DNA from 3 places in the Megasphaera sp. SW808 genome. Region 3 is predicted to be linked to each of the others. Evidence: riboswitches for the same ligand, from Rfam matches in the RefSeq annotation. Region 3 holds a riboswitch; each other region holds the start of a gene.
What was found. Region 3 has a riboswitch for ZMP and ZTP ahead of E0L13_RS10250 (OFA family MFS transporter). Riboswitches for the same ligand answer to the same signal wherever they lie in the genome.

Region 1 (9,750 bases), on a different contig from region 3:
ACTGCGGCAAATAATCTGACATAGCCTTGAAAAAAGTCTCCGGCGCGCAGCCGGAGATTTTTTTGGTCAAAAGCAGAGAGGCCTTTGGATGTGAGAAAAATTTTTTGATAAATTTTGAAAAAAGGCTTGCATTTTCTTATCAGATGGTGTAATATATAAAACGTCCTTTGGAGAAAGAAATGACATGGACCGTTAGCTCAGCTGGCAGAGCACCTGACTCTTAATCAGGGTGTCCAGGGTTCGATCCCCTGACGGTCCACCACATACTACCTATGCAGAACATCACTGCATAGGTATTTTTTTTGCAGAAAATGCTCTATTCTTGATTTTACAGGCGGCAGGACGGTATAATGAATCTGTATATATAATGTTTATAATAAAATCATACGGACGGCTATATGATGGATTGAGGAGAGATATACCATGATCACTTGCAACAGTAACGGCAGTATGGATGTCGTGGCGATTGGCATCGATACGCGGATGCTGGCTTTATCCCGCATTCCTAAGGAAGACGGGGAGCTGATTCGGGCTTACGTGGAAGCGCATGAAGACGTCATGCATTATACGTCCCTGCGCGTGTTTCACTGCCTGACGGAAGGCCGGAGTAAGACCTATTTTTTGATTGGATTGCATAAGAAGCCCATACGGTACGCTACGTATGAAGATTTTCTGACGGCGAAGCGTCTCATGGCCGCGGCGATGGCTGAAGGCGTATCGGAGCTGGCCGTTATGGTCGACACGCTGGAGATGGATATCGGTGCCTTAATCGACGGTTTATTATATCGGAACTACGAATTTCTTCATTATAAGAGCGACGCGAAGGGGCGGACTGTCCGCAGCATCAACCTGGTTACGTCGAGCTTGGAAATCAAGGCCTTCAATACGATGTGCTACATGTATTCCGCCATATACGAAGGCGTGTACATGGCCCGCAATTTGGTCAACATGCCGCCGAACGAGCTGACGCCGCGGCGGTTTTCGGAAATCGTATCGGCCGTCGTCAAGGGCGACAATATTACCGTCGAGATGCTCAATAAATGGGCGCTGGAAAAGCGGAAGATGGGCGGTATCGTCGCTGTCGGCAAGGGCAGCATGAACCCGCCGCAGCTCATGACGATAACCTATAAGGGCGACCCGGACAGCAAGGACATGCTGGGCATCGTCGGCAAGGGCGTGACCTACGACAGCGGCGGCTTATCCATCAAGAGCCAGGCTAATCAGGAATTCATGAAGGACGACATGGCCGGCGCGGCTGCGGCTGTCGGCGTCATACGGGCTCTCATGTTGCTGAAATATCCCGTCAATGTCGTCGCTGTGATTCCGCTGGTAGAAAATATCCCGTCGGGCATGGCGTACCACGTCGACGATGTCTTGACGATGTACGGCGGCAAAACGGTGGAAATCAAAAATACCGATGCCGAAGGCCGCCTGATCCTAGCCGACGCCGTGTCCTATGCCCAGGAGCTGGGGGCGACAAAGCTCATCGACCTGGCTACCTTGACCGGCGCCTGCGTAACTGCCTTGGGAACGGTGCGTTCCGGCATGATCGGCAACCATCAGGAATGGATGAACCGCTTCTTCGACGTGGCCGCGGCGGTTCACGAAAAGGTGTGGCAGCTTCCGGCTGACCGGGAATATGAAGACCTCCTCAAAAGCGACGTGGCGGACCTCAAGAATACGGGCGGCCGCGACGGCGGGGCGATTACGGCGGGCTTGTTCATCAAGCAGTTTGTCCATCCCGACATTCCATGGATTCACTTGGACATTGCCGGCACAGCCTTTTGCGAGAAAAAGGACGAAACGGGCTTTTTCGGCGCGACCGGCGTCGGCGTCAAGTCCATTTTGGAATTGTTGAAAGGAGGAGCCAAGTGAAAGTCGATTTGCACATGCATACGACCTGCTCCGACGGCGTGTATACTCCCGAAGAGCTGACGAATCTGGCTGTCCAGGCCGGGTTGGACGTCATGTCTATTTCCGACCACGACACGATCGACGCCTATACGACGGGCTGCCGGCTGAATTCCGGCGTCCGCATCATCCCGGCGATGGAAATGAGCTCCGATTACGACGGCGAGGACGTCCACGTTCTGGGCTATTATCTCAATACGGAAAACGCCGCCTTGCAGGAATACTGCGCGCAGTTTAAGATGCGCCGCCAGATGCGGGCCATGGAAATCGTCGAGCGCTGTGAGTCCTTAGGATATGTCCTCGACAGGGAGCAAATCGAAGGCGTATTAGCCCGCGGCGGCACCATCGGCCGCCCCCACATTGCGCGCATGCTCGTGGCGAAGGGATACTTTCCCGACGTGACGGCCGTCTTTGATACGATATTATATCGCGGCGGCCCGGCTTACGTGCCCTATCGCCGTAAGTCGATTGACGAATGCATCGAGCTGATCCATCAGGCCGGCGGCTTAGCCGTACTGGCGCATCCGGGCCTGCTCCATGCGGCGCTGCCCCACGTACTGACGCATTCCTTCGACGGCATCGAGGTATATCATCCGAAGAACAGGGGACGCTATGAAGAATTTTTAGCCGTCGCCGAAGAAAAGGGCTGGTATGTCAGCGGCGGCTCGGATTTCCACGGTACGACGGGACGCTATCCGGAGCAGGTCGGCGTATTTTCCTTTGATTCGGCGCGTATAGAGCCTTTGCTGCAATATAAGAAGAAATAGGTGAACGCTATGAAAGTCATCGGATTTATCGGAGCCAGCGGTACGGGAAAAAGTCATCACGCCCTGGACGTGGCGTACGACCATCATATTTCCTGCATCATTGACGACGGCCTGCTGATTTATCAAAACCGCATCGTCGCCGGCCGCTCGGCTAAGGAAGAAACGAACCGCATGAAAGCCGTCCGCCGGGCGATTTTTCTGCAGAAGAAGCATGCTCAAAGCGTAAAAGACGCCTTGGACGAGCTGCAGCCGGATCAGCTCCTTATTTTAGGTACGTCGAAGCACATGATACACCGCATCTGCGAGGCCTTGGGGCTGCCCGAAGCGGACTCGTACATTCGCATCGAAGACGTGTCGTGTCCTGTCGAAATTGAAAAGGCCCGGACGATTCGCATCAACGAGGGAAAGCACATCATTCCCGTGCCGACGATGGAGCTCAAGCCGCGCTTCCGCGGGTATTTGCTGGCGCCCATCCACTCCCTGCTGACCCGGCGGAATCAAAAGGCTCCGGATTTCGAGCATTCTGTTGTGCGTCCCGTTTTCAGCTATTACGGGAAATTGACCTTTTCCAACGAAATGCTGGAGCATCTGATTATCCACCGCCTGCGGCAGATAGGCGGATTGGCAAAGGTCAACCGCCTGCGGATCGATAAAAACCGCGAGTCGGAAGGGAACGGGCTGGCCGTATTTTTAGTCGTAACGGTATATTACGGCGAAAATCTGAAAAAACTCATGAGCACCATCAAAAAGGGACTGCAGCAGGATATAGAATATACGACGGGCATGTCCTTTGAGATTTTGAAAATTACAGTTCGCGGCGTCGTACTGCGATAGAAGGGGAGATAGCGTGTCAGGTACAGAATTATTGATGTTGGGAACGGGAAATGCGATGGCTGTGCGCCGGTATAACACGTGCTTTGCCGTCCGTACGGCTGAGGGACAATGGTTTTTAACCGACGCCGGCGGCGGAAACGGCATTTTCAAGCGCTTGGAAGACGGCGGCGTCGCTTATACGGATTTGCATTATATGTTTGTAACCCACGGCCATACGGACCATATCATGGGCGTCCTCTGGGTCATGCGCAAGATCGCTTCGCTGATGGGATCCGGAGCATACGACGGGCAGTTCCACATTTATTGTCACGACGTGGTGAAGCAAATGCTGCTGTCTATGGCGGAAATGATGTTTAAAAAGAAGGATTTTGCCTGTATTGGCAAGAACATCTGCATTCACGAATTGAAAGACGGCGACACGGTGGAGTTTCTCGGCCTGTCCCTTACGGCCTTTGATATCTGCTCGACCAAGGCCAAGCAATTCGGATATCTATTGACCTTCCCCGACGGCATGAGGCTGACCTGTCTGGGCGACGAGCCGTATAACGAGCGCTGCCGGCAGTACGCCGAAGGAACGGATTGGCTGCTGGCCGAGGCCTTTTGCTTATACGAGCATAGAGATCTGTTCCGGCCCTATGAGAAGAACCACAGCACGGTAAAGGACGCGGCGGAAACGGCGGCTTCTCTCGGCGCGGCGCGTTTGGTGCTGTACCACACGGAAGAAAAGACCGGCAGCAGCCGGAAGGGGCTGTATACGGAAGAAGCGAAGGCCTATTACGGCGGCGCCGTGTACGTCCCCGAAGATATGGAGCGGATCGCGCTCAGCCGCTGAAGCGCAGACTGATGGATTATATAAAGGAGTCGTTCGATGATACAGCTTATACTTTGCGGATTGGTAACGGGCTTATTATATTTTTGGAATTATAAATACTGCAAACTCAGCGCGGACCCGGCCTATGCGCTGCAAAACCCGATTATGCTGCGCATCAGTTCTATAGCGCGCAGCGTCGGCACACCGGCGTTTCTGGCCTTTCTCTTTTATACTGTGGAGTGGAGCGCCGTCTATTATCTGGTCAGCCTGTTTGTCGGCATCCTTGCGGCCGGCTTGGCTTATAAAGGCGGCAAGGGAAGGGGCTTCATGCATTTTATGGGGATTATCGCCTGGATTCCCTGGGTGTGCCTCAACGGAATGCTGTTATATTTGATTATGAAATAGTTATAGTAAACGGAAAGGTTGTGAAGACAATGGCAGAACGAACCCTTTCCTGCGCCGACTGCGGCGTAGTGAACTGCAACGTCATGAACAAGGAATATCCCGATTTCTGCGTGACGACGCACATGGATGAAGACGTGAAACGAGAAGCCCTAGCACTGTATGAGCAGGACGACAATCAGCAGGTCATGCAGACGGCGGCTGGCGTCGAATGCGACGGCTATTTAAAGTGGTGCCGCGTCCAGGAGACTATTGAATTTGCCAAACGCATGAATTTCCATAAAATCGGCATTGCGACTTGTGTCGGCCTGATACAGGAAACGCGGATGCTGGCAGGGATTCTGCGCAAGCACGGCTTTGAAGTCTTCGGCATGGCCTGCAAGGCCGGCGCCGTTCCCAAGGCAGAGCTGGGAATTGACGAAAAATGCAACGCCGTCGGCGTCAACGCCTGCAATCCCATCCTCCAGGCCAAGATGCTCAATGCCGAGCATACGGATATGAACATCGTCATGGGCTTGTGCGTCGGCCACGACAGCTTATTTTACAAATATTCCGAGGCCTTGACGACGACGCTGGTTGTCAAGGACCGCGTAACGGGCCATAATCCTGTGGCGGCACTGTATACCAGCCAGTCGTATTATAAGACGAAATTATAAGTTGAGCGAGCATATCGCTAAAAGGCGCCGCCCTTGTCTGTTTCCCATTGACACAGGGCGGCTGCGCCTTGTATAATGAAACAGAAGCATGTGACTGACGGAAGTGGAGCTACCACGGGGAGCATGGTTCATTACAGCCGACCGTCTGGGCGAAGGTTCCAGAAGTGTCGGTATTTTTATTTTTGCCAGGAAATTTCTTATTTTCAGGAGGTAATACTAATGAAAGAATTGCAATTGAAATACGGCTGCAATCCGAATCAATCATCGGCAAGAGTATACATGAAAGACGGCAGCGAACTGCCCTTTGAAGTCATGAACGGCCGTCCGGGCTACATCAATCTGCTCGACGCCTTCAACAGCTATCAGCTGGTCAAGGAATTGAAAGAGGCGACAGGCCTTCCCGCCGCGGCGTCCTTTAAGCATGTCAGCCCGGCTGGTGCCGCCGTTGCGACCGACATGAGCGATACGCTGAAAAAAATCTATTATGTAGACGATTTGAAATTATCTCCCCTTGCTTCGGCCTATGCCTGCGCCCGCGGCGCAGACCGCATGAGCTCCTACGGCGATTTCGTCGCCTTGTCGGATATTTGCGACGCTGAAACGGCGACGCTGTTGAAACGGGAAGTATCCGACGGCGTCGTGGCTCCGGGATATACGGACGAAGCCCTGGCTATTCTCAAGACGAAGAAAAAGGGCAACTACTGCGTGCTGAAGATCGACCCCGATTACGTTCCTCAGCCTGTCGAATCGAAGGACGTATACGGCATTACCTTTGAACAGGAACGCAATAACGCCAAGATTACGGCCGACTTGTTCCAGAACCGCCCGACGAAAAATAAAGACATCCCCGAAGCGGCGCAGCGCGATTTGCTCGTAGCGCTGATTACCCTGAAATATACGCAGTCCAACTCGGTCTGCTACGTCAAGGACGGCATGACCATCGGCGTCGGCGCAGGCCAGCAGTCCCGCGTTCACTGCACGCGCCTGGCCGGCAATAAGGCCGATATCTGGTGGCTTCGCCAGAATCCGAAGGTATTGGCCCTGCCGTTCCGCGATGACATGCGCCGCCCGGATCGCGACAACGCTATCGACGTCTATATTTCCGATGACTACGAAGACGTACTGGCCGACGGTGTATGGCAGAATCTGTTTACTCAGAAGCCGGAACCCCTTACGAGAGAAGAAAAGAAAGCCTGGATCGGTCAGCTCCACGGCGTAGCGCTAGGCAGCGACGCTTTCTTTCCCTTTGGTGATAACGTAGAACGGGCCCACCGCAGCGGCGTCGATTACATCGCTCAGGCCGGCGGCTCTATCCGCGACGACAATGTCATCGAAACATGTGACAAATACAATATTGCTATGGCAATGACCGGCTTGCGGTTGTTCCACCACTAAGATATGAAAAGAGCGTCCCCTTAGGGGACGCTTATTTTATAATTTTCTTCTCCTTGACTTAGAGCGTACTTCATGTGATACAATGAAGATGTTTATGAGAATGAGTTTATCGGGAGGTAGGTTATGGAAAAAGCAAAAGTATATTTTACGGATTTTCGCTGTAAAGTAGGTACAAATAATCTGATGAAGCTGCAGAAGCTGTGCAAGAAAGCCGGCATCGAAACGATCGACTTCGAAGGAAAATTCGTCGCCATCAAAATGCATTTTGGCGAATTAGGCTGTCTGGCATCGATTCGCCCGCAGTACGTTAAAGCCGTCGCCGACTTGGTTAAAGAATTAGGCGGTAAGCCCTTCCTGACGGACTGCAATACATTGTATCCCGGCAGCCGCAAGCACGCCCTGGAACATTTGGACTGTGCCAACCTGAACGGCTACAACACGATTACGACGGGCTGTCAGATCATCATCGGCGACGGCCTGCGCGGCACGGACGAAGTGGAAATTCCCGTTAAAAACGGCGAATACGTACAGAACGCCAAGATTGGCCGGGCTATTATGGACGCCGACGTATTTATCAGCCTGGCTCACTTTAAAGGCCATGAAATGACCGGCTTCGGCGGCGCCGTTAAAAACATCGGCATGGGCTGCGGCAGCCGCGCCGGTAAGATGGAACAGCATTCGTCGGGCAAGCCGGCTGTCAAGGCCAAGAAGTGCAAAGGCTGCCGCCGCTGCGCATCCGAATGCGGTTCCAACGCGATTACATACGAAGACAACATCGCCCATATTCACGAAGATTTGTGCAAGGGCTGCGGCCGCTGCATCGGCGCCTGCGCCTTCGACGCCATTCACACGGTGCAGTGGGACGCCAGCGAAAAACTGGATTACAAGATGGCTGAATATGCTCAGGCCGTCTGCCAGGACCGTCCGTGCTTCCATATCAACCTGGTCATGGACATTTCGCCGAACTGCGACTGCCATGGTGAAAACGATGCGCCCGTATTGCCGAATATTGGCATGTTCGCTTCCTTCGACCCGGTTGCCCTCGACCAGGCCTGCGTCGACGCCTGCTTAAAGGCCACGCCGCTGCCGAACAGCCAGCTGTCCGATAATCTGGCGAAACCCGATTGGGAATGCCACCACGACCATTTCCTCGACGTTCATCCGGATATCAACTGGGAAGCTACGCTGCGCCATGCTGAAAAAATCGGCCTTGGCGTAAGAGACTACGAATTAATTACGGTAAAATAAGCCGAAGCCTATGCGGAAGGCCCCGCCTGCATTTGTACAGGCGGGGCTTTTCGTTTATAATGAAAAAAACGGCTTTTGAAGAATTTGTATTTATTTTATCAAAACCAATTGATTTTTCCGGGCACTCTCTATATAATGTAGTTATATATTAAAAAATATTATGAAACCATTAATGTAAATTATAAATATATTAAAACGTACGCTGGTAGTTGACGATGCGGCATGTCGCCGACGGCGTATGACGAGAGAGCGAGGAAGTGAAGCGATGAATTGTGTAATTTGCGGGAAAGAATTTACGCCGCGGCGATCTATTCAGAAATACTGCAGCGCCGAATGCCGGCGGTATGCCAACCGTCATGGCGTCAACGATATCCGGGCCGCCGCTCCGGCTACGGCTCCGGTAATTCGTGAATTCCGCTGTCTGAAATGCGGTACCATCGTCAGAGTACGGGATCATTCGGACGGCAGGATGAAGTTTTGCTCCCAGCATTGCGAAAAGCTGTACTGGAAACATTCGAAGAAAGTAAAGGCCGTCACGGTATACCGCAAGTTTTCCTGTCGGGAATGCGGAAAGCATGTCCTCGTTACGGACCCGCTGGACCGGCGGCGGATTTTCTGCAGCCGCGAATGCCGCATCCACTGGTTCGGCAAGCACAACGCGGAGAAGAGAGCTAAGATGGCTGCAGCTCATGCAGGTGGCGATGTACATGCCGGACAGATGCTGTAGGAAATCAAAAAGAAGGCACGCGAATCATATATAACGTTCGCGTGCCTTCTTTTTGTTTGTCTTATTTATGGCGGGACAAGTCTACTTCGTCCAGCGGAATAATATTCGTATGGTGTTTTACCTTGTGATACAGGTATACGGCGAGGAAGACGGGAATGCCGATGTAGGCGACACTGGCGCCGTACCAGTCAATTTCTGCTCCCGTAAAGGCCGAGTAGTTCTGACCGGCCGTAACGATGATGCACATGAGCAGGGCCAGCAGGGGGCCGAAGGGGAAGAAGGTTGCTCTGTAGGGCAATTCCTTTAAATCCTTGCCTTGGGCCACGTAGGCGCGGCGGAAGCGGTAATGGCAAATAGCGATGCCGATCCAGGTGATAAAGCCGGCCATGCCGCTGATGTTGACGAGCCAGTCGTAGGCCTTGCCTTCGCCGATGAGCGACGTAAGGAAGGCTGCCAGGCCAAAGATAACCGTTGCGAACAGCGCATACGACGGAACGCCGCGCTTATTCAGCTTGAGGAAACATTTTGGTGCCTGGCCGGTCTGGGCCATGGCGTAGAGCATACGCGTCGAGACGTACAGGCCGGAGTTGCCGGCAGATAATACGGCTGTTAAAATAACAGCGTTCATAATCGAGGCGGCGGCAGCCAGGCCGAAGCGTTCAAATACCAGCGTAAAGGGGCTGATAGAAATATTTTCTACGCTCGAATTGAGAAGATTCGGGTCCGTATAGGGAATGAGGAACCCAATGACGACGAAGGCTCCTAAATAGAATAACAAAATACGCCAGAAAATAGAGTGAACGGCACGGGGAACGTTTTTTTCCGGATTTTCACTTTCGCCGGCAGCGATACCGATCATTTCCGTTCCCTGGAAGGAGAAGCCGGCAACCATGAAGATGCTCAGCATGGCGGTAAATCCGCCGACGAAGGGCGCATCGCCGACCGTCCAGTTTACGAATCCCGGCGACGGCTCGGGCCCGAGTCCCAGAATGAGGAAGG
Region 2 (9,750 bases), on a different contig from region 3:
CTCCATTTCCATACGGTAGATCATCAGCTCAAGGTATACGGATATTGTGAAGAATGTGAAAAGAAACGGGAGGCTGAACAAGGCGAACATGAATAATACGCCGGACCTTCAGACCTACAGCTACAGCGGCCCCGAACGATATCATTCCCTCGTCGGCCAGGTCATGGCCTCTTTGGGCTATGTCGGCGGCCGCGAATGCCGCAATATAGGCGCAGCGGTCGTCCTGGAAGAACGGGACGGCCGTCTCCGTTTGTCCTGCGCCTTCGGCGGCGACGGCGCCTGGCGGTCGGAATCTTGGCTGTCCCGTTCGGGAGAGGAGCGGGCCCATATCAAGGACTGCCTCCTGCATTGGCACGAACAGTTCAGCGGCAAGCCCAAGAGCCCGTGGGGAACTCTCATCGGCGTGCGGCCTACCAAGCTAGTCCATCGCCTGTTTGACGAAGGGATGGATGAGGAAGAAGCCCGGCGTCATCTGTGCAGCCGGTATGAGGTGACGGAAGAAACGGCGAAGTTTCTCGTCCAGGTGGCAGCTGTGCAGCGGCCCTATGTGACGGGCGGCAAGAAGGATATTTCCGTATATGTCGGCATTCCCTACTGTCCCAGCCACTGCGTGTACTGTTCCTTTCCTTCGCGTCTTATCGGAGAAGAGAATGATGGCGTGCTTCAGGATTTTGCCGACGCCATCGTCGCCGATATAGAAGACATGGGCCGCCTGTGCCGGCAGTACGGCTTGCGCATCCGCTCGGCTTACGTAGGCGGCGGCACGCCGACGTGCCTTCCCCTGCCGATACTGCAGCGTCTGATGACGGCCATGAGCTCCGTCTTTGCCGGCGCGGAAGAGTGGACTGTCGAAGCGGGGCGGCCCGATACGGCGTCGGAAGACGTACTGGCTCTGCTGCGCCGCAGCGGCGTAACCCGTATCAGCGTCAATCCCCAGACGATGCAGCAGCGCCTTCTCGACGCCATCGGACGGCGGCACACGACAGAAGATATATATCGCATGTACGAGCGATGCAGACAAATGGCCTTTCCCGTCATCAATATGGACTTTATTGCCGGTCTTCCCGGCCAAACCGCAGAGGATATGCGGGAAAATATGGAAATTGTTTGCCAACTGCACCCAGAAAATGTTACAATTCATACGTTAGCATTAAAAAAACGGGCGCCTTTATTTCATCACCCTCTGCGGGAGGATATCCCGTCAGCTGAAGACGTAGGCGCTATGCTGGACGTGTGCCGGCAAACGCTGCAGGAAGGCGGCTACGGGCCGTATTATATGTATCGGCAGACCTATATGGCCGCCAGCTTCGCCAACGTCGGCTATGCCTTGCCGGGAGCGATCAGTCCCTACAACATCGAAATGATGGAAGAACGGGGAACTGTCCTGGCTGCCGGGCCGGGGGGAGCGACGAAATTTGTCCGCAGCGATGGCCACAGTCTGGAAAAACTGTACATGCCTAAGGACATAGACAGATATATAGAGGCTCTGCCGGAAAACATGAGGCAGCGCCGCCGTTTGTGTGCTATCATATATGGAGGAGAGGATTTGTAATGGCAATTACCGCACCCAGAGGTACGCAGGATTTCTTGCCGGAACAAACGGCAGATTGGCAGATTTTAGAGCAAAAAATCCGTCAGATCTGTTCGCTTTACGGGTTCGGCGAAATTCGTACCCCTTTGTTTGAAAGTACCGAATTGTTTTTGCGCGGCATCGGTGAGACGACCGACGTCGTTACGAAAGAAATGTACACCTTCAATGACCGCGGCGGCCGCAGCATGACCTTGCGCCCTGAAAACACGGCGTCCGTCGTCCGCGCGTATTTGGAGCATAAATTATACGGCGACCCGAAGGTTCATAAGTTCTATTACATGGGACCGATGTTCCGTCACGATCGTCCCCAGGCCGGCCGGTACCGCCAGTTTAATCAGTTCGGCATTGAAGAAATCGGCTCGAAGGACCCGGCCGTCGATGCGGAAATCATTGCGATGGCCTTTCAGCTGTTCCGTGAATTGGGACTGAACGATTTAGTCCTTCATCTCAATTCCGTCGGCTGCCCGAAATGCCGTCCCATTTACCGGCAGAAGCTTCTCGATTTCTTCGCCGATAAAAAGGATCAGCTCTGTGACGACTGCAAGGCTCGCTTGGAAAAGAACCCCCTGCGCGTCCTCGACTGCAAGGAAGAAGGCTGCAAGCAGGCCGCCGTCGGCGTTCCCGAACTGACGGACAACCTCTGTGACGACTGCAAGGAACACTTTGCGAAGGTTCAGGAATACCTGACGAAGATCGGTATTCCTTTCGAACTGGACCCGCGCCTTGTCCGCGGCTTGGATTATTATACGAATACGGCCTTTGAGATCATGTACGCTCCCTTAGGGGCTCAGAGCACGGTCTGCGGCGGCGGCCGCTATGACGGCCTCATCGAAGAAGTGGGCGGTCCGGCGACGCCGGGCATCGGCTTTGCCATCGGCATGGAACGGCTGCTTCTGACCTTGAAGGAACAAGGCCTGCTGCCGCCGGTGGAAAAGAAGCGGCCCGTATTCATTGTAGCTCTCGGCGACGCGGCCAAGACGGAAGCCTTCAGCCTCCAGCAGCAGCTCCGGGCTAAGGGTATATATGCCGAAATCGACACGATGGGCCGCAGCATGAAGGGGCAGATGAAATCGGCCAACCGCCTGGAAGCCGATTATACAGTCATTATCGGCGAAGAAGAGCTGGCCGCCGGCCAGGCTCAGGTCCGCGATATGGCTACGAAAGAGCAAGTCAGCGTTCCGATCGACGGAATTGTTGCATATATGGAAACACATAAGAAGGGATGATTCATTCATGGATACAATGGAAGGTTTGCACCGCTCGCAATATTGCGCAGAAGTCAGCGAAGCGGACAATGGCAAAGAAGTAATTCTGTGCGGCTGGGTTGAACGCCGCCGCGACCACGGCGGATTGATTTTCATCGACCTCCGCGACCGTACGGGCATCGTACAGGTCGTAGCCTCGCCGGATTACGAAGAAGTTTCCTTTAAAAAGGCCGAACAGGTCCGTACGGAATACGTTCTGGCCGTCCGCGGCATCGTGCGCATGCGCGATAAGGATACGGTAAACCCGAAGATGAAGACCGGCACGATTGAAATCCGCTGCGAAGAGCTGCGTATTCTCAACTCGTCCAAGACGCCGCCGTTCTACATTGAAGACAACATCGACGTCGACGAAAAGATCCGCTTGAAATATCGGTATCTCGACCTGCGCCGTCCGGAAATGCAGAACAACCTCATCATGCGCCATAAAGTAAAACACGCTATGCGCACGTTCCTGAACGAACACGGCTTCATCGATATTGAAACGCCGGAGCTGTGCAAGAGCACGCCGGAAGGCGCCCGCGACTACCTCGTACCGAGCCGCGTCAACGAAGGCAAGTTCTATGCATTGCCCCAGTCTCCGCAGATTTTCAAGCAGCTGCTCATGATTTCCGGCATGGACCGCTACTATCAGATTGCCCGCTGCTTCCGCGATGAAGACCTGCGCGCCGACCGCCAGCCTGAATTCACTCAGCTGGACATGGAAATGTCCTTCATGGATCAGGAAGAAATCTTGACGCTCGTCGAAGAAATGGTTCACTATATCTTCAAGGAAACGCTGGGCCACGACGTAGAGCTGCCGATTCACCGCATGACCTGGGACTACGCCATGGAAAACTACGGCTCCGATAAGCCGGACCTGCGCTTCGACATGAAATTTACCGATATTACGGATCTCGTCCGCGATACGGAATTCAAGGTATTCCGTTCCGTCGTCGACAACGGCGGCCAGGTCAAGGCCATCAACGTCAAAGGCGATGCCGGCATTCCGCGCCGCGAACTGGACAACCTCGTCGAATACGTATCCCGCTACGGCGCAAAGGGCCTGGCATGGATCTGCTTCATGGAAGACGGCACGCTGAAATCGCAGGTCAAGAAATTCCTCGGCGAAGACACGCTCAAAGCTATCGGCGAAAAGTGCGGCAGCGAAACGGGCGACCTGGTCCTCATGATTGCCGACAAGCCGGCCGTCGTCGCGGCAGCTCTCGGCGAACTGCGTAAGGAAATGGCCCGCCGCATGAACATGATCGACGAAAGCAAATTTGCCTTCACCTGGGTCGTCGATTTCCCCATGTTCGAATACAGCGAAGAAGAAAAACGCTACGTCGCCATGCATCATCCGTTCACGGCTATCCGCGACGAAGATTTGGATAAATTGGAAACCGACCCGGCCCACGTCTATGCCAAGGCGTACGACCTCGTTCTTAACGGCGTCGAACTGGGCGGCGGCTCCCTCCGTATTTACCAGCCTGATTTGCAGCAGCGCGTATTTAAGGCCATTGGCCTTACGCCGGAAGAAGCGGAACAGAAATTCGGCTTCCTGCTCCGGGCCTTCGAATACGGCGCTCCTCCTCACGGAGGCCTGGCCTTCGGCCTGGACCGCATGATCATGCTCATGCTCAAACGCAAGTCCATCCGCGACGTCATCGCCTTCCCGAAGACGCAGAACGCTATCGACCCCATGAGCGAAGCGCCGTCGGAAGTTACGAAAAAACAACTTCACGAGCTTCACATTCAGGTAGAAGAAGAACTCGTCAAGAAATAAAAGTCGCATTACAGAAAAAGGTATCGGCATGGCCGGTACCTTTTTTATCAGATAGAAAGGAAGTTGAGCAACGTGAAACTGCAATATGTAAAAGCAGATCCCAGCGGCAATACGACCCTATTCGTGCTGAGCGACGTCGCGCCGGAACAGCGCAGCTCCTTGGCGGCAAAGCTCCTGAAAGACAAGGGTATCGACGCCGAACAGGTCGCTTATTTATCCATGGCGGAAGGCCAGCCGCTGCGCGTCGACATGATGGGCGGCGAATTCTGCGGCAACGCGTCCCGCTCTGCCGCAGCCTATGCCTTGCAGCTCGCCGGCAGGGATAGCGGCGAATATGCCGTGTCCTGTTCGGGGTGTGAAGGCCTCCTCCAGGCCCAGGCCAAAAAGCGTTCCGACGGAGTCTACGACGCCTATATCGAAATGCCCCTGCCCCTGTCTGTCGAAGCAGTTCTCCTCGACGTAGGCGGCATGCCGAGCCGCTTTTTCCGCGTCGAGCTGCCGGGCATCGTTCATTTCGTCCACTTTGCCTCCGAAGCGGAAATGGAATATAAAGACATGTTTTGGACGGCCTTGCAGGACTATGCGTCGGACGAACAGCTGGACGCATTCGGCCTCGTCCTTTTTGATCCGGCCCATCTGCATATGGTCCCGGCCGTATACGTGACGGCGACGGATACGCTGTATTGGGAACAGAGCTGCGGCTCCGGCTCGGCAGCTGTAGCGGCGGCCTTGGCCTGCGTAGGAAAAAAGGACGTGTCCTGTACGATTCAGCAGCCCGGCGGCGCAATTGCCATTGCCGCGGCCGTAGAAGGCGAAGACAAAGAGCTGTGCAGCATTTTTATCGGCGGCCCCGTATCCTTCGGTGACATGCAGGAAATCGACATATAATCATACATAGTGTTGCATATAAGCCGGTTCTCTGCGAGCCGGCTTCTTTAATAGAATTCTAGCCGATACTGCATCAAGTAACTTTCCCTTTTGGATTTTTGCGGCGCTAAGCTGCATCCAAGGGTGAAGGGGCGTTAGTGTAAAATAATTGTGGGAAAACTTTACTGCACAAAAGTGAAGAACATATAAAAAGAGAAGGAACTTCTTTGGTATAATGAAATCACCACAATCTCACGCAAAGGAGTCCTTCTCATGAACATTATACAACAGATTCTTTCTCTCAGTACAGACTTTTTTAATACAAACATGGAATCGTTAGTAACGGGCCAGGCGTCCCTGACCGACGTGACGCTGGCTGTACAAGAGTTTGTGCAGAACCTGGGGCGGGAGGTGTTGTCGGCAATGTTAGAACAGGCCGATGAAGCCATCTATGAAACGGTGAAGCCGCAGCGTACCTATCAGATCAAAGAAACAGCCCGTCCGCGTACCTTGGTAACCACGTTTGGAGAAATCACCTTTCACCGCCGGTATTACCGACAGAAAGACACGGGCCGCTACACCTATCTGCTGGACGAATGGTGCCAGCTGCCGGCGTACAGCCGGATCGAGGCTTCCTGTCAGGCCCGGATGGCAGACCATGCCAAGGATATGAGTTATGCGAAAGCAGCCCAAGTATCCACTCCGGTCCCGGTAAGCAAACAGAGCGTGCGGAACGTCTTATGCCGGTTGGGGACGATCCCGAATACAGCGGCTCCCCTGCCGGAGCGGAGGCCGAAGGTATCCGAACTGTTCATCGAAGCCGACGAAGACCATGTGGCGATGCAGCAGGGAAACAACCGGCAGCTGCGGCTGGCCTATGTATATGAAGGGAAAGTACCGGAGGGGAGAACCCGGAGAACACTGACTGCAAAGCGAGTATTCACGGGATATGGGATGCCTTGGGACGAAATCAAAGAGTATATCCAAACCGTATACGGCAGCCCGGAGATTACGATTCTGGGAGACGGGGCGGCGTGGATACAGAGCGCGACGGCGTACCTGGAAAAAAGCCGATGCGTCATGGACGGATTTCATGTTGTCAAATACTTGCGGCAGATAGCGGGGACGAAAACGCTCCAACCTCTGTATGACGCCTTGCTGGCCAATGACCGGGAACAATTCTGCCGGGAAGCTGAACAGAAGATACGACACCGTCCGTATCGGAGAAAGGCGATTCGCAAAGGTCAACAATATATCCTGAACCATTGGGAAGGGATTCGGGACTGGCTGCAGAACCGGGAGACATTCGCCAGCAGTACGGAAGGGCATGTTAGTCATATCCTGTCGGCCCGGCTGAGCTCACGTGGAATGGGCTGGAGCAAAGACGGGGCGGAACGGATTGCCCGATTGCGGACGCTGGCAGAAAACGGCGGCGACGTGTGGCGCTATGCCTTAGATTGCCTGACGAAGAAACCCTCCGATACAGTACCAGACCTGAATGAACAGGAATTGACGAGGCAATGCCGACGCCGGCGGCTGCCGTACTGCGTGTATGATGCAGAGCACAGCTGCCGTATGCCGGGGAGCGAAGGCGCATTACACGGAAGATGGATGAAAGATATCCAAAACAGTGGATATCACCATATACATTAGATACTAAAAGGCTGGATTTACATGCCAAGATGTTTCTGTCAAATATATACCCACAACAACTTGACACTGTCTGAAGGGGCAAATGTCATTGACAGTATACGGAGAATTCTTGTATAATAAATCCATAATCATGTGACTGACGGAAGTGGAATCAACCACGGGGAGCATGATTGACGCGAAGCCGACCGTCTGGGCAACCTTTCCAGAAGTGTCGGTATTTTTTTATGCTACGGACAGGAGTGACGCAAATCATGGCACAGGTATTAAGCGATATTGAAATTGCACAGCAGACCACGCTGGAGCCGATCGTAAAGATTGCGGAAAAAGTCGGATTAACTGACGATGATTTGGAATTATATGGTAAATATAAGGCAAAGATTTCCTTTGACGCTATTAAGCGCCTTTCGAAAAACGAAGACGGCAAGCTCGTCCTCGTCACGGCTATTACGCCGACGCCGGCCGGCGAAGGCAAGACGCTGACGACGATCGGCCTCGCCCAGGCGCTGAACTACATGGGTCATAAAGCTGTCGTCGCCCTGCGCGAGCCGTCCCTCGGCCCCGTATTCGGTATTAAAGGCGGCGCTGCCGGCGGCGGTTACTCGCAGGTACTGCCGATGGAAGATATTAACCTCCATTTTACAGGCGACATGCACGCTATTACGGCGGCCAACAATCTTCTGGCCGCTGCTATCGATAACCACGTTCATCAGGGCAACGCCCTGCGCATCGACGTGCGCCGCGTCATCTGGAAGCGCGTCATGGACATGAACGACCGGGCCCTGCGCAACATCGTCGTCGGCATGGGCGGCAAGGTCTGCGGGTTCCCGCGGGAAGACCATTTTATGATTACCGTCGCCTCGGAAATCATGGCGGCGTTGTGCCTGGCCAGCGACCTCATGGACCTGAAGAAGCGCATGGGCGATATCACCGTAGCCTATGACTTGGACGGCAATCTCGTGACGGCCCGCCAGCTCGGCGTCGAAGGTGCTATGGCAATCCTCATGAAGGACGCCATCAAGCCGAACCTCGTCCAGACAATCGAGCACACGCCGGCCCTCGTACATGGCGGCCCCTTTGCCAACATCGCTCACGGCTGCAACTCCGTCGTCGCTACGAAGCTGGCTCTCAAGATGGGCGATATTGCCGTTACGGAAGCCGGTTTCGGCGCAGACCTCGGCGCGGAAAAATTCATGGACATCAAGTGCCGTTTTGCCGGCATCAAACCGAATGCCGTCGTCGTCGTCGCAACGGTTCGGGCTCTTAAAATGCACGGCGGCGTAGACAAGAAGAACTTGCAGGAAGAAAATATCGAAGCCTTGAAGAAGGGCTTCGCCAATTTGGCCAAGCACGTGGAAAATATGCGTACCTACGACGTTCCTGTCGTCGTCGGCATCAATAAATTTGCTACGGATACGGACGCGGAAATCGCGACGCTCCGCCAGCTCTGCGCTGATTACGGCGTCGAAGCAGCCCTCAATAACTGCTGGGCCGAAGGCGGTAAGGGCGGCGTAGAATTGGGAGAAAAGGTACTGAAGCTCATCGCCCAGCCTCAGACGCCGTACAAGCCGCTGTACGACGTAAACGACACCATTGCTCAGAAGATGGAAACGATCGTCAAAAAGATTTACGGCGGCGCAGGCGTCGTCTTTGAAAGCAAAGCGCAGAAACAGGTTGCCGAGCTGGAAAAATTCGGCCTCGACAAGATGCCTCTCTGCGTAGCGAAAACGCAGTATTCCTTGTCCGACGACCCGGCTCTCCTCGGTGCGCCGAAGGACTTCACCGTTACGGTTAAGGACGTGCGCGTCTGCACCGGCGCAGGCTTTATCGTCTGCCAGACCGGCGACATTATGACGATGCCGGGCTTGCCGAAGGTTCCCGCTGCCAACAGAATGGATATCGATGAAAATGGCGTTATCACAGGATTGTTCTAAGCCCGATTTCAGCCGGTTCCAGTCCATGCCCCTTGACGCCCTGCTGGAAGCGACGGCCTCCAAAGAACCCGTTCCCGGCGGCGGCGGCATTGCGGCCATGACGGCAGCCTCGGCGGCGGCTCTCGTCGAAATGGTAGCAAATCTGACTCTTGGTAAGAAAGGATATGAAGACGTTGCCAGGCTGATGGAGTCCATCAAGGAAAAAGCGCAGGCTCTGCGTGCCCGCTATCTGGCCGGTATTGCCGAAGATGCGGAGGCCTTTGACGGCGTGATCCGCGCCGTACGGCTGCCTAAGGATACGCCCAATCGGAAGGACATTGTGCAGCAGGCGTTCAAGGAAGCGGCGGAAATTCCCTTTTCTCTGGGAAAGGATATTTTCGTCCTCGTGCAGCTGGCGGAACAGACCGTGCGCTACGGCAATAAATGGGTCATTACAGACGGCGCCATTGCTGCCATGAATGCCCGCTCCGCTATGCGGTCGGCTTTTTACAGCGTTCGCGTCAATTTGCAGTCTATTACAGACGAGGCGTACGTGCGGAATATGACCGAGGCCATTCAGCGCATCGAGCGCGAGGCGGCCATACTGGAACAGCGTGTAGAACGGGAATACGAAAACAGATAAGAAATGCCCCTGCCATAAAAGCGAAGGCTTTACGGCAGGGGCATTTTGTATTGGCTTTA
Region 3 (9,750 bases):
ACGTGACGAAGAGGGCCGAGAAGACCTGCAGGGTAATGGAGTAGCTGTTGGTCGTCTCCTTGATCCACGACAGGAGCAGGGGACCGGCCACGCCGGCGGCGCCCCAGGCGGTAAGGATGCGGCCGTGGATAGCGCTCAGGGCCTTGGTGCCGAACAGGTCGCTGAGGTAGGCCGGCATACAGGAAAAACCGCCGCCGTAGCAGGTAATGATGAGCAGCACGACGATTTGAAAGCTGAAAGCGTTCGTTTCCGTCGACAGCTTGAAGAAGGCCAGGGCCTCGATGAAGAAGAAGAGGACGTACGTATTAGCCCGGCCGATATAATCCGATACGGTCGCCCAGGCGATGCGGCCGGCGCCGTTCAAAAAGCCGATGAGGCCGACCATGGACGCGGCAGCCATGGGCGACATGCCGACGACTTCCTGGGCCATCGGCGAGGCGACGGCCAGGAGGGCGATGCCGCAGGTGATATTGACGAAAAAGAGCCACCAAATCGTATAGAGCTGCCAGGTCTTCATGGCCTCTTTCAGGGAAAACTGCGGCATGGCATCGGCATAGACCGGGCCGGATGGCTTCGCCAGCTCTGTATCGGGACGGGGTATTTCGTCGTCCTTCGGCGGCGCTAAGTACAGGGACGAGGCTGTCATGACGACGAGATACACCGCGCCCAAGATGAGGAAGTTCGTCGCCAGGCCAAAATTAGCGACGAGAAGCTGCATCGCCGGACCGGCGATCATGCTGGCAAAGCCGAAGCCCATGATGGCCAGGCCTGTGGCAAAGCCGCGGTTGTCGGGAAACCATTTGACCAGGGTCGAGACAGGCGTAATATATCCCGTCCCCAGGCCGATGCCGCCGATGACGCCGTAAAACAGATACAGCATCGGCAGGCTGCGGAACTCCATGGCCGCCGCCGTGCCGAACATAGCCGAAATGAAAAATAAAGTCGACACGAGGCCCGACTTGCGGGGGCCGGCCTTTTGGACGAAGCTTCCCAGGCATCCGGCAGACAAACCTAAAAACAAGATAGCCAGCGAAAAGGTCCACGTCGTCTGCTGGAGCGTAAAGCCCATCGATTCCATAATGGGTTTGGTCAAGACGCTCCAGGCGTAGACGCTGCCGATGCAGATATGAATTCCCATGGCGGACAGGGCAATGAGCCAGCGATTTCTCTTCATGATATCGTCTCCTTTGACTTGTCCCGCCGCGGCAATACAAAAAGCCGGCCGGCTGGACAAAGAATAGATGTACTCTTGCCCAGACGGTCGGCGTGTATGTCACCGTGCAGTCCACGTGGTTATTCCACTTCATTCCGTCAGTCCTGCACTGTATAGGTACGTTGTTATGATATGATTATACGGATTTAGAGCATACCTGTCAAGAATTATGCAGATTTTTTCACAGCTGCCGCAGCCATGTCGGCCGTATCGGCGTCCGTTCCGTAAGCTGTTTCCTGCGCGGCTTTACTCTTAGCCTTGGCGTCCGCCGCAGCCTTGGCCTGCTCCATCTGCTGCCGGCCCAATTCGGTCAGCGTCTGACCTGCCGGGGCCTTGCGGATGATGTAGACGTTTTCCAGGGGCTTCAATACGGAAAAGCCGTATTTCATCAGGGCCTGGGCATCGCCGTAGCGGTCCTCCGAATTCATGATAGCCGCGATGACCGTCCGCCCGTTCTGAGTCGCCGAAACGACGAGGCACGGCCCGCCGGCATTCGTCGTGCCGGTTTTAATGCCGTTTGCTCCGGGGAACCCGCTAGTCAGGAATTCGTTCGTCGAAACGCAATGCTTATAGCTGCCGTCGACGTAGGGCATGTCAAAGGTACTGCGCTTGACCATATCCCGGAAGGCCGGCAGCTTCATGCCGTAAGCCCCAATTTTGGCCAGATCCCGGGCCGTCGAATAGTGATTGGCGTCGGGAAGGCCGTGGGGATTGACGAAATGCGTATGGGTCGCACCGAGAGCCGCCGCCTTCGCGTTCATTTTTGCGACGAAGGCATCTTCCGTCGGCTCAACCGTTTCCGCAATGGCCACGGCGGCATCGCAGCCCGACACGAGCATCATGCCCGTCAGGGCGTTGCGCAGGGTAATCTGGTCGCCCTGCTGCAGGCCGAGGACAGAGGCATCGCTTTCGACGCTCAGGGCCTTATCGGTAATGCGAATCGTCTTATCCATGATGCCTTGTCCGTTTTCCAAGGCGACGATACAGGTCATCATCTTCGTCGTACTGCCGGGATATCCTCTCAGGTCAGGCTGTTTGGCGTACAGCTCGTCGCCCGTATCGGCGTCCATGACGTAGGCGGCCTGAGCCGCTACTGCCGGCGATTCCGGATTTTCGGCGAAGGCTATGGAAGATAGGGCTACGCAGGCAGTCAGCGCAGCTAAGATTGTTTTCTTTAAAGACATGATACATGCCTCCCTTGAGCATAAACTTATAGATGATTACAACGGATTTTTAGCGGCCATTTTCGGCTTGCGCGGGTATTTGGCCGGACATTTCTTCGTCTTTTTGATATACAGGACGGCCCGCTTGTCATCCAGCCCCGGCAAATGGACGGGGCGGACTTCCGCCACCGCGCCGCCGAGGATGGACAGGGCCTTTTGGGCTTCGGCCAGCTCTTCCTCGTACTGGGCGCCTTTTAAGGAGATAAATATGCCTTGGCGAGCCGTATAGGGAAGGGCCCATTCGGCCAATATCTGCAGGCGGGCTACAGCCCGGCTGGTCACGATATCGAAGCGTTCCCTGTATTCCTCTTTGTGGGCCATTTCCTCGGCCCGGCCGTGCAGGAAGGAAGCCGGCAAGCCCAGCTCTGCCGTCACGCCCTGTAAAAACGTCAGCCGCTTCTGCAGGGAATCGAAAAAGGTCACCTTCAAATCGGGCCGGTAGATGAGCAGGGGCAGGCCGGGAAAGCCGGCTCCCGTGCCGAGATCCAGGACGGAGGCCCCTTCGGGAAACCACTCCGCGTCATAGCACGACAGGCTGTCTATCATATGCTTTACGGCTACGTCGGCCGGCTCCGTAAGGGCCGTCAGGTTCATGACCTTATTCGTCTCGACCAGGCGCTCTGCAAACAGGCAGAATCGGTCGATTTGCTCTGCCGTCAGGGCCAGGCCAAAGTCCTTCGCCGCCGCGATGAGTTCGTCTCTAAACATGGCTTTCCTCCCGCTGGCGCTGTTCCAGCACGATGAGCAGGGCCGTAATATCCGCCGGCGATACGCCGGAGATGCGGCTGGCCTGCCCTAAGGAGCGGGGCCGTATGGCGTCCAGCTTCTGCCGCGCTTCGCCCGACAGGGTATCGATGTCGGCGTATACGATATCTTCCGGCATCAGCTTCTTTTCCAGGCGGTTCATCTTTTCCACCTGTTCCAGCTGGCGGTTGATATATCCCTCGTACTTGACCATGATCTCGATTTCCTCGCATACGTCGTCGGCCAGCTGCGGCAGGGGAAATACCTGGCTCAGAGTATGGTAGGTCACTTCGTTGCGCCGCAGCAAATCGTAAGCCTTGAGGCCGGTGCGGACGGGAGCCGTGCCAATAGAAGCCAGCTTTTCCTGATTTTCCTTTGTCGGCGTGACGGGCAGGGCCTTCAGCGCCTCCAGTCCCGCTTCGACGGCTTCTTTCTTCTCTATAAAGGCGTCGTACCGTTCCTGCGTGACCAGGCCGATGTCGTAGCCCTTCTGGGTCAGGCGCAGGTCGGCGTTGTCCTGCCGCAAGATGAGGCGGTATTCCGAGCGGCTGGTCATCATGCGGTACGGCTCGTTAGTGCCTTTAGTGACCAAATCGTCGATGAGGACGCCGATATAGGCTTCCGAGCGGGTGAGGATAAAGGGCTCCTTGCCCTGTACCTTGCGGGCCGCGTTGATGCCGGCCATGAGGCCCTGGGCCGCCGCTTCCTCATAGCCGCTGGTGCCGTTGGACTGGCCTGCCGAAAAGAGGCCGCTGATGGCCTTCGTTTCCAGCGACGGCGTCAGCTGCGTCGGGTCCAGGCAGTCGTATTCGATGGCGTAGCCGGGGCGCATGATCCGCACGTCTTCCAAGCCGGGAATCGTCCGCAGGAAGGCGTACTGCACGTCGACGGGAAGGCTAGTGCTCATCCCTTGGACGTACATTTCTTCAGTCATTTCCCCTTCGGGCTCGACGAAGAGCTGATGTCGCTTCTTATCGGCAAAGCGGACGATTTTCGATTCGATAGACGGGCAGTAGCGCGGGCCGACGCCCTGGATGACGCCGTTGCACATGGGCGCCCTGTCGAGGTTTTCCCGAATGATGCGGTGCGTTTCCTCATTGGTAAAGGTCAGCCAGCAGCATTCCTTGTTGCGGTTCTTCCGTTCGGACAAAAAGGAAAAGGCGTGGCCCTGTTCGTCGCCTTCCTGCTTCTGCATTTCTTCCGTCCGCAAGGTGCGGCGGTCGACGCGGGCCGGCGTGCCCGTCTTAAAGCGCATAAGCTTGATGGCCGCTGCCAGCAGGGAATCAGACAGGTCTTCTGCAGACCGCTGTCCCATGGGGCCGCCGGAATAGACGCATTCGCCTGTAATGATTTTTCCCTTTAAATAGGTCCCCGTCGCCAGGATGACGCATTTCGCCTTGTACACTTCGCCCATTTCCGTGACGACGCCCGTAACGGCGCCGTTTTCCATCTGGATATCTGTAATCATGAGCTGCTTGACGTCCAGATGTTCCTGATTTTCCAGCACCTGGGTCATGGTCATCTGGTACATCTTCTTATCGGACTGGGCCCGCAGGGAATAGACGGCCGGCCCCTTGCCCGTGTTGAGCATGCGCATTTGGATGCACGTCTTATCCGTATTGATGCCCATTTCGCCGCCCAGCGCATCAATTTCCCGTACGAGGTGGCTCTTGCCGGGGCCGCCTACGGCGGGATTGCAGGGCATGAGGGCGATATTATCTAAATTAAGCGTCGCGACGAGGGTCCGCGCGCCTAACCGCGCGCTGGCCAGGGCCGCTTCACAGCCTGCATGGCCTGCGCCGACGACGATGACGTCGTATGTATCGACTACAAACATGATTTCACCCTTTTTCTACTTACCTAAACAAAATCTGCTGAATATTTCTTCTATGATGTCGTCGTGGACCGTATCGCCCGTAATAGAACCCAGGAGCTCCCAGGCTTCGCGGATATCGACGATAGCACAGTCGACGGGCATGCCTGCTTCTATCGTGTCCAGGGCCCGCTGCAGGGCTTCGCGGCTTTGCCGGACCAGCTCGATATGGCGCGTATTGGCCAGCAGGGCGCTCTGGGCCGCCGTCAGCCCCTGCTTCAGGGCCAGCGACAGCATGGCGTCCTTCAATGCTCCCATGCCGGCTCCCGTACTGGCGGAAATCGAAAGGATGGGCAGCCCGTAGGACTGCAGTTCTTCCGTTTCAAAGGCCGGCTGCAAGTCTTCCTTATTCAATACGATCAGGGCCTGCCTGCCTCTGGCCGTTTCCAAAATCTGCCGGTCTTCTTCCTGCAAAGGCCGGGACTGGTCGACGACGACGAGGATAATATCGGCCCGATCCATGTATTCCTTCGCCCGGCGCACGCCGATTTGCTCGACCGTATCGTCGGTGCTGCGGATGCCGGCCGTATCGACAAGGCAGATCGGCACGCCCTGTATGGAAATCCATTCTTCGATGACGTCGCGCGTCGTACCCGGCACGTCGGTGACAATGGCCCGTTCCGTTTCCAAAAAGCGGTTGAGCAGGCTCGACTTTCCGGCGTTAGGCGTGCCGGCGATGGCCGCCATGACGCCGTCCCGCATCATGCGGCCGCTTTTGGACTCGGCCAGCATATCGTCCAGACGCCGCTCCATCTCCCGGATAGCGCCGGCAATATCGGGCACTTCTATGTCCTCCAGGTCTTCTTCGGGATAATCGACGGTTACTTCCAGCCGCGTGATAAAGTCGGTCAGGTGGAGGCGCATGTCGCCGACGACCCGGGACAGGCGGCCTTCAAGCTGGCTGACGGCGCTGGTCAGGCCCTGGGCGCTCTTGGCCTGAATGACGTCCATGACGGCCTCGGCCTGAGCCAGGTCGAGGCGGCCGTTGACAAAGGCCCGCTGGGTAAATTCGCCGGGATTGGCCAGCCGCGCGCCGTGGCGCAGGACCAGTCCTAAGATTTCGCTCAGGGACTGGCGGCCGCCATGGCATTGTATTTCCAGTACGTCCTCCGCCGTATACGAGCGGGGCCCCTTCATGATGAGCAAGATGACTTCGTCCACCGCTTTGCCGTCGTCGTCGACGATAAGGCCGTACTGTATGGACCGATCGCGCCGCTGCGCTAAGGGAAGGGAAGATTTGCTCTTAAAAATCGCGTCGCCTACGTCGTAGGCCTTGCTTCCGCTGATTCGGATGACGCCGATGCCGCTTTCGCCCAGCGGCGTGGCGATGGCGGCTATCGTATCGGTTGTATCGTACACAGTGAACGCTCCTTTCAAAAAAACCGGCGCTGCGGCGCCGGTTTTTATTGTACCAGTGACTCGTCCGCTCATAGCTGCCGACTCACTGCCGTGTCATATTCAAGCTTATTTTTCGTAATAAATAACCACGTGGCGATACGGGTCCTGGCCTTCGCTTTCCGTCCGCACATGGGCTTCGTTCTGAAGCGCGACGTGGATAATCTTGCGTTCGTAGCCGTTCATCGGCTCGAGGACGACCTTTTCGCCGCTGCGTTTAACCCGTCCAGCCAACCGTACGGCCAGCTGCTTCAGCGTTTCTTCTCGGCGCTGGCGGTAGTTTTCTACGTCCAGCATGATGAAATGGCGCGTTTCTTCGCCCTGATTAGTCGTCAAGTTCGTCAAATACTGAAGGGCGTCCAGCGTCTGGCCGTGCTTGCCGATGAGGATGCCCAGGTTCTTGCCGTGCAGGTGAAGGATGATTTTATCGGATTTGATCATCTTTTCGATCATCACGTCGATGCCCATGTTGCGCAGCACGTCCTGCAGGAAGGCCTTGGCCTTGGCGGCCGCTTCTTCAGCCGTAAAGGTTTCCTCTGCCGGTTCAGCTTCGTCGGCAGCCGGCTCTTCGACCGGTTCTTCCGGCGCTTCCGCCGTCACGGCTTCGGCCTGCGCAGCTTCTGCCGCCTTAGGTTCCGCCGGAGGTGCGGCTTTCCGCTCTTCTTCTTCAATATCGTAAATCGGAGCAGTCTTTCTGGCCTTTTCCGTCAGGCGTACCTTAGCCGGCTTGCTGCCAAAGCCAAGAAAGCCGCTTTTCGGTTCGGCCAGTACTTCGATCGTCACTTCTTCTTCCATCAATCCGAGGCGGACCAGGCCGGAACGGACTGCGTCTTCTATCGTTTTTCCTGTCGCTTCAATGGTTCTCATGCTTTTGCACCCTTTCCCTTATTACGGAACATAATCATCTGCTGGGCCCACTGGAACACGTTGGAAAGGAACCAGTAAATAACCAGGCCGCTGGGGAAGCTCAAGCTGATCCAGCCGATAAACAGCGGCATGATGACGCGCATGATTTTCTGCTGCTTTTCCTGCGCTTCCGAAGCCGCTACCTGCGTGCCCGACATCTGTTTCTGGATGACGTAGGTAGACGCAGCGGATAAAATCGGCATGATATACGTCGGGTCGGCCGCGCCTAAGCTGGGCAGCCATAAAAAGCTTTCGTACGCCGGATCGTAAGGGTAGGAGCGAAGGGCGTAAAAAATCGCGATGAGGAAAGGCATCTGAATCAGGATCGGCAGGCAGCCGGACAGGGGATTGACGCCGGTCTGCTTGTACAGCTTCGCCATTTCTTCCTGAAGCTTTTTCTGATTGCCTTTATATTTCTGCTGTAATTCTTTAATCTTCGGCTGCAGGGTCTGCATGCCTTCCATGGAACGAATCTGCTTGGCCGTAAGAGGCGAGAGGGCCAGCTTGATTACCAGCGTCAGGATGATGATGGCCAAACCGTAGCTGGGATATCCGATGCTCTGCGTAAAGGCATAGCAATAATCCATAAACGTGGTCATGATGCCACTGAGAAAATCCATTATTCCACTAAAAAAATCCAATATTCTCAACTCCAGTCAAGGATAAAATACCAGCAGGCAGCCTCTATTTCATCTGCCTGATACTTACGGCACAGGATCATATCCGCCTTTATGAAAGGGATGGCATCTCAAAATGCGCCTGACTGCTAAATAACTCCCCTTCACAGCGCCGTATTTCTGCAGCGCCTCGATAGCGTAAGCAGAACAAGTAGGGTAAAACCGGCAGCACGGCGGTTTTAATGGTGATATACAAAGCTGATAAAACCGTATTAGAATGATGAAACATCTTTTCATGGCATCTCGTTCTTTCGCAATATCCCGGCCTGTCGGAACAGCTGCAGGATGCTTCGTTCCGCCTGGGCGTATCCGGCGTATTTCAGGCTGCTGCGTCCGATAAGCACCAAGTCGACGCCGTTTGCCAGCTCGAACTGATGAAGGCGGTATACCTCTTTCATCAGGCGCCGGCAGCGGTTCCGCTCTACGGCGCAGCCGATTTTCTTGCCCGTTACGAAGCCGATGCGGGCCGGCTGCTTAGGCGACCGCTTCAAGACGTACAAGACGGCCAAGCGGTTCACATAGGATTTTCCCCGTCGGTACACAACCTGATATTCCCGATTTTTGCACAGCCTTTTTTCTTTTTTTAACTCATACATACGTTATTGTCCCGAAAATGCCAGAAGAACAGAAAAATTCCTTAGCGGAACTTTTCTGTTCATCTTGTAATAATTACGCGGAGAGTCTCTTTCTGCCTTTCAAACGGCGTCTTTTCAAAACCATGCGGCCGCCTTTGGTTTTCATTCTTTCACGGAAGCCGTGCGTTCTTTTTCTCCACAGCGTATTCGGCTGATATGTCTGTTTCACGATAGGCACCTCCTTTGTCTCAATCAACAGTAGATGAACTTACACCATAACAGCATAATTATATTCAAAAAGGATAGGGCTGTCAATCGTTTTTTCCGGAATCGCGGCGATGATGCCGCATTTGTCATAGGGACAGCGTCGTGAACGTATACCGTTTGTACATGGCGGCACAGGGTGTCGCCGCCCTTTGCTATACTGAAGCTGTCAGAGGGAGGAAATTCTCATGGAAAGATGTTTCCACATGCATTGTGGACAGCATGGCAAGTTATCAACACGTTGTTCACAAAATGTGGACAAGTAGAAAATACCTATAAGCCCAGGTATATACTGGCGTTTCTCCCTTCTTTCAAATCGAGTTATGCACTATATCCACAATATGGCCGTAAACATATCCCCAATTATCCTTGCGAAGAAGGATTCTGTTTACGGTATGAACAGAGGACGAGAGAGAATGGCATTATGAATTTTTTGACAAATTCAGCTGTTTCTATGTATTTTTCGAGGATTTTGTTGTACAATGTAATCAGATGTGTGGATAAAAAGTTCAGTTATCAACAGGTTGTTCACAATGTGTGGATAAATCAAAATCAGGCCGGAAATTCGATATTTATCGCGTTTCCGCTTTTTTCAGCCTCTAAATGCGCACTTATCCACATTGTGCTGCAACGCACATATCCACAATATTATGCGGGAAGGACTTTGCTATTATGGAATCAATGGATCTAGCTACATTATGGGCGGGAATGCTGGAACAGCTGAAAAAGGTTCTGCCAAAACCGATTTACGAAACGTGGTTCGTCTCGTCCCTCATCCCGACGTCCTACGAAAACGACGTCCTCGTACTGGCGGCGGCGCAGAAATTCGTATGCAATTTCGTCAATAAGAATTATGCCGATCAGCTCAACGAAGCCGCCG

Region 1: another riboswitch for ZMP and ZTP. It lies ahead of E0L13_RS03925 (phosphoribosylaminoimidazolecarboxamide formyltransferase); the one in region 3 lies ahead of E0L13_RS10250 (OFA family MFS transporter).
Region 2: another riboswitch for ZMP and ZTP. It lies ahead of E0L13_RS09705 (formate--tetrahydrofolate ligase); the one in region 3 lies ahead of E0L13_RS10250 (OFA family MFS transporter).

Annotation. Positions count from the first base shown of each region.
Region 1 covers NZ_SJOT01000006.1:84,191-93,940, forward strand. Annotated here, with positions in the region: gene E0L13_RS03885 (RidA family protein) at 1-14, shown strand, start outside; tRNA gene E0L13_RS03890 (tRNA-Lys) at 187-262, shown strand; gene E0L13_RS03895 (leucyl aminopeptidase) at 424-1,875, shown strand; gene E0L13_RS03900 (PHP domain-containing protein) at 1,872-2,678, shown strand; gene E0L13_RS03905 (hypothetical protein) at 2,688-3,512, shown strand; gene E0L13_RS03910 (MBL fold metallo-hydrolase) at 3,526-4,344, shown strand; gene E0L13_RS03915 (hypothetical protein) at 4,381-4,728, shown strand; gene E0L13_RS03920 (DUF1847 domain-containing protein) at 4,758-5,381, shown strand; ZMP/ZTP riboswitch at 5,462-5,539, shown strand; gene E0L13_RS03925 (phosphoribosylaminoimidazolecarboxamide formyltransferase) at 5,601-6,776, shown strand; gene E0L13_RS03930 (DUF362 domain-containing protein) at 6,900-8,024, shown strand; gene E0L13_RS03935 (hypothetical protein) at 8,290-8,751, shown strand; gene E0L13_RS03940 (amino acid permease) at 8,813-9,750, opposite strand, start outside.
Region 2 covers NZ_SJOT01000027.1:19,828-29,577, forward strand. Annotated here, with positions in the region: gene E0L13_RS09675 (transcriptional repressor) at 1-96, shown strand, start outside; gene hemZ (coproporphyrinogen dehydrogenase HemZ) at 89-1,552, shown strand; gene hisS (histidine--tRNA ligase) at 1,552-2,817, shown strand; gene aspS (aspartate--tRNA ligase) at 2,825-4,618, shown strand; gene E0L13_RS09695 (hypothetical protein) at 4,691-5,506, shown strand; gene E0L13_RS09700 (ISLre2 family transposase) at 5,759-7,138, shown strand; ZMP/ZTP riboswitch at 7,261-7,340, shown strand; gene E0L13_RS09705 (formate--tetrahydrofolate ligase) at 7,390-9,069, shown strand; gene E0L13_RS09710 (cyclodeaminase/cyclohydrolase family protein) at 9,038-9,691, shown strand; gene E0L13_RS09715 (aldo/keto reductase) at 9,748-9,750, opposite strand, start outside.
Region 3 covers NZ_SJOT01000031.1:124-9,873, forward strand. Annotated here, with positions in the region: gene E0L13_RS10250 (OFA family MFS transporter) at 1-1,174, opposite strand, end outside; ZMP/ZTP riboswitch at 1,245-1,329, opposite strand; gene E0L13_RS10255 (D-alanyl-D-alanine carboxypeptidase family protein) at 1,381-2,397, opposite strand; gene rsmG (16S rRNA (guanine(527)-N(7))-methyltransferase RsmG) at 2,434-3,144, opposite strand; gene mnmG (tRNA uridine-5-carboxymethylaminomethyl(34) synthesis enzyme MnmG) at 3,137-5,017, opposite strand; gene mnmE (tRNA uridine-5-carboxymethylaminomethyl(34) synthesis GTPase MnmE) at 5,033-6,412, opposite strand; gene jag (RNA-binding cell elongation regulator Jag/EloR) at 6,518-7,315, opposite strand; gene E0L13_RS10280 (YidC/Oxa1 family membrane protein insertase) at 7,312-7,974, opposite strand; gene yidD (membrane protein insertion efficiency factor YidD) at 8,059-8,268, opposite strand; gene rnpA (ribonuclease P protein component) at 8,265-8,627, opposite strand; gene rpmH (50S ribosomal protein L34) at 8,701-8,835, opposite strand; gene dnaA (chromosomal replication initiator protein DnaA) at 9,543-9,750, shown strand, end outside.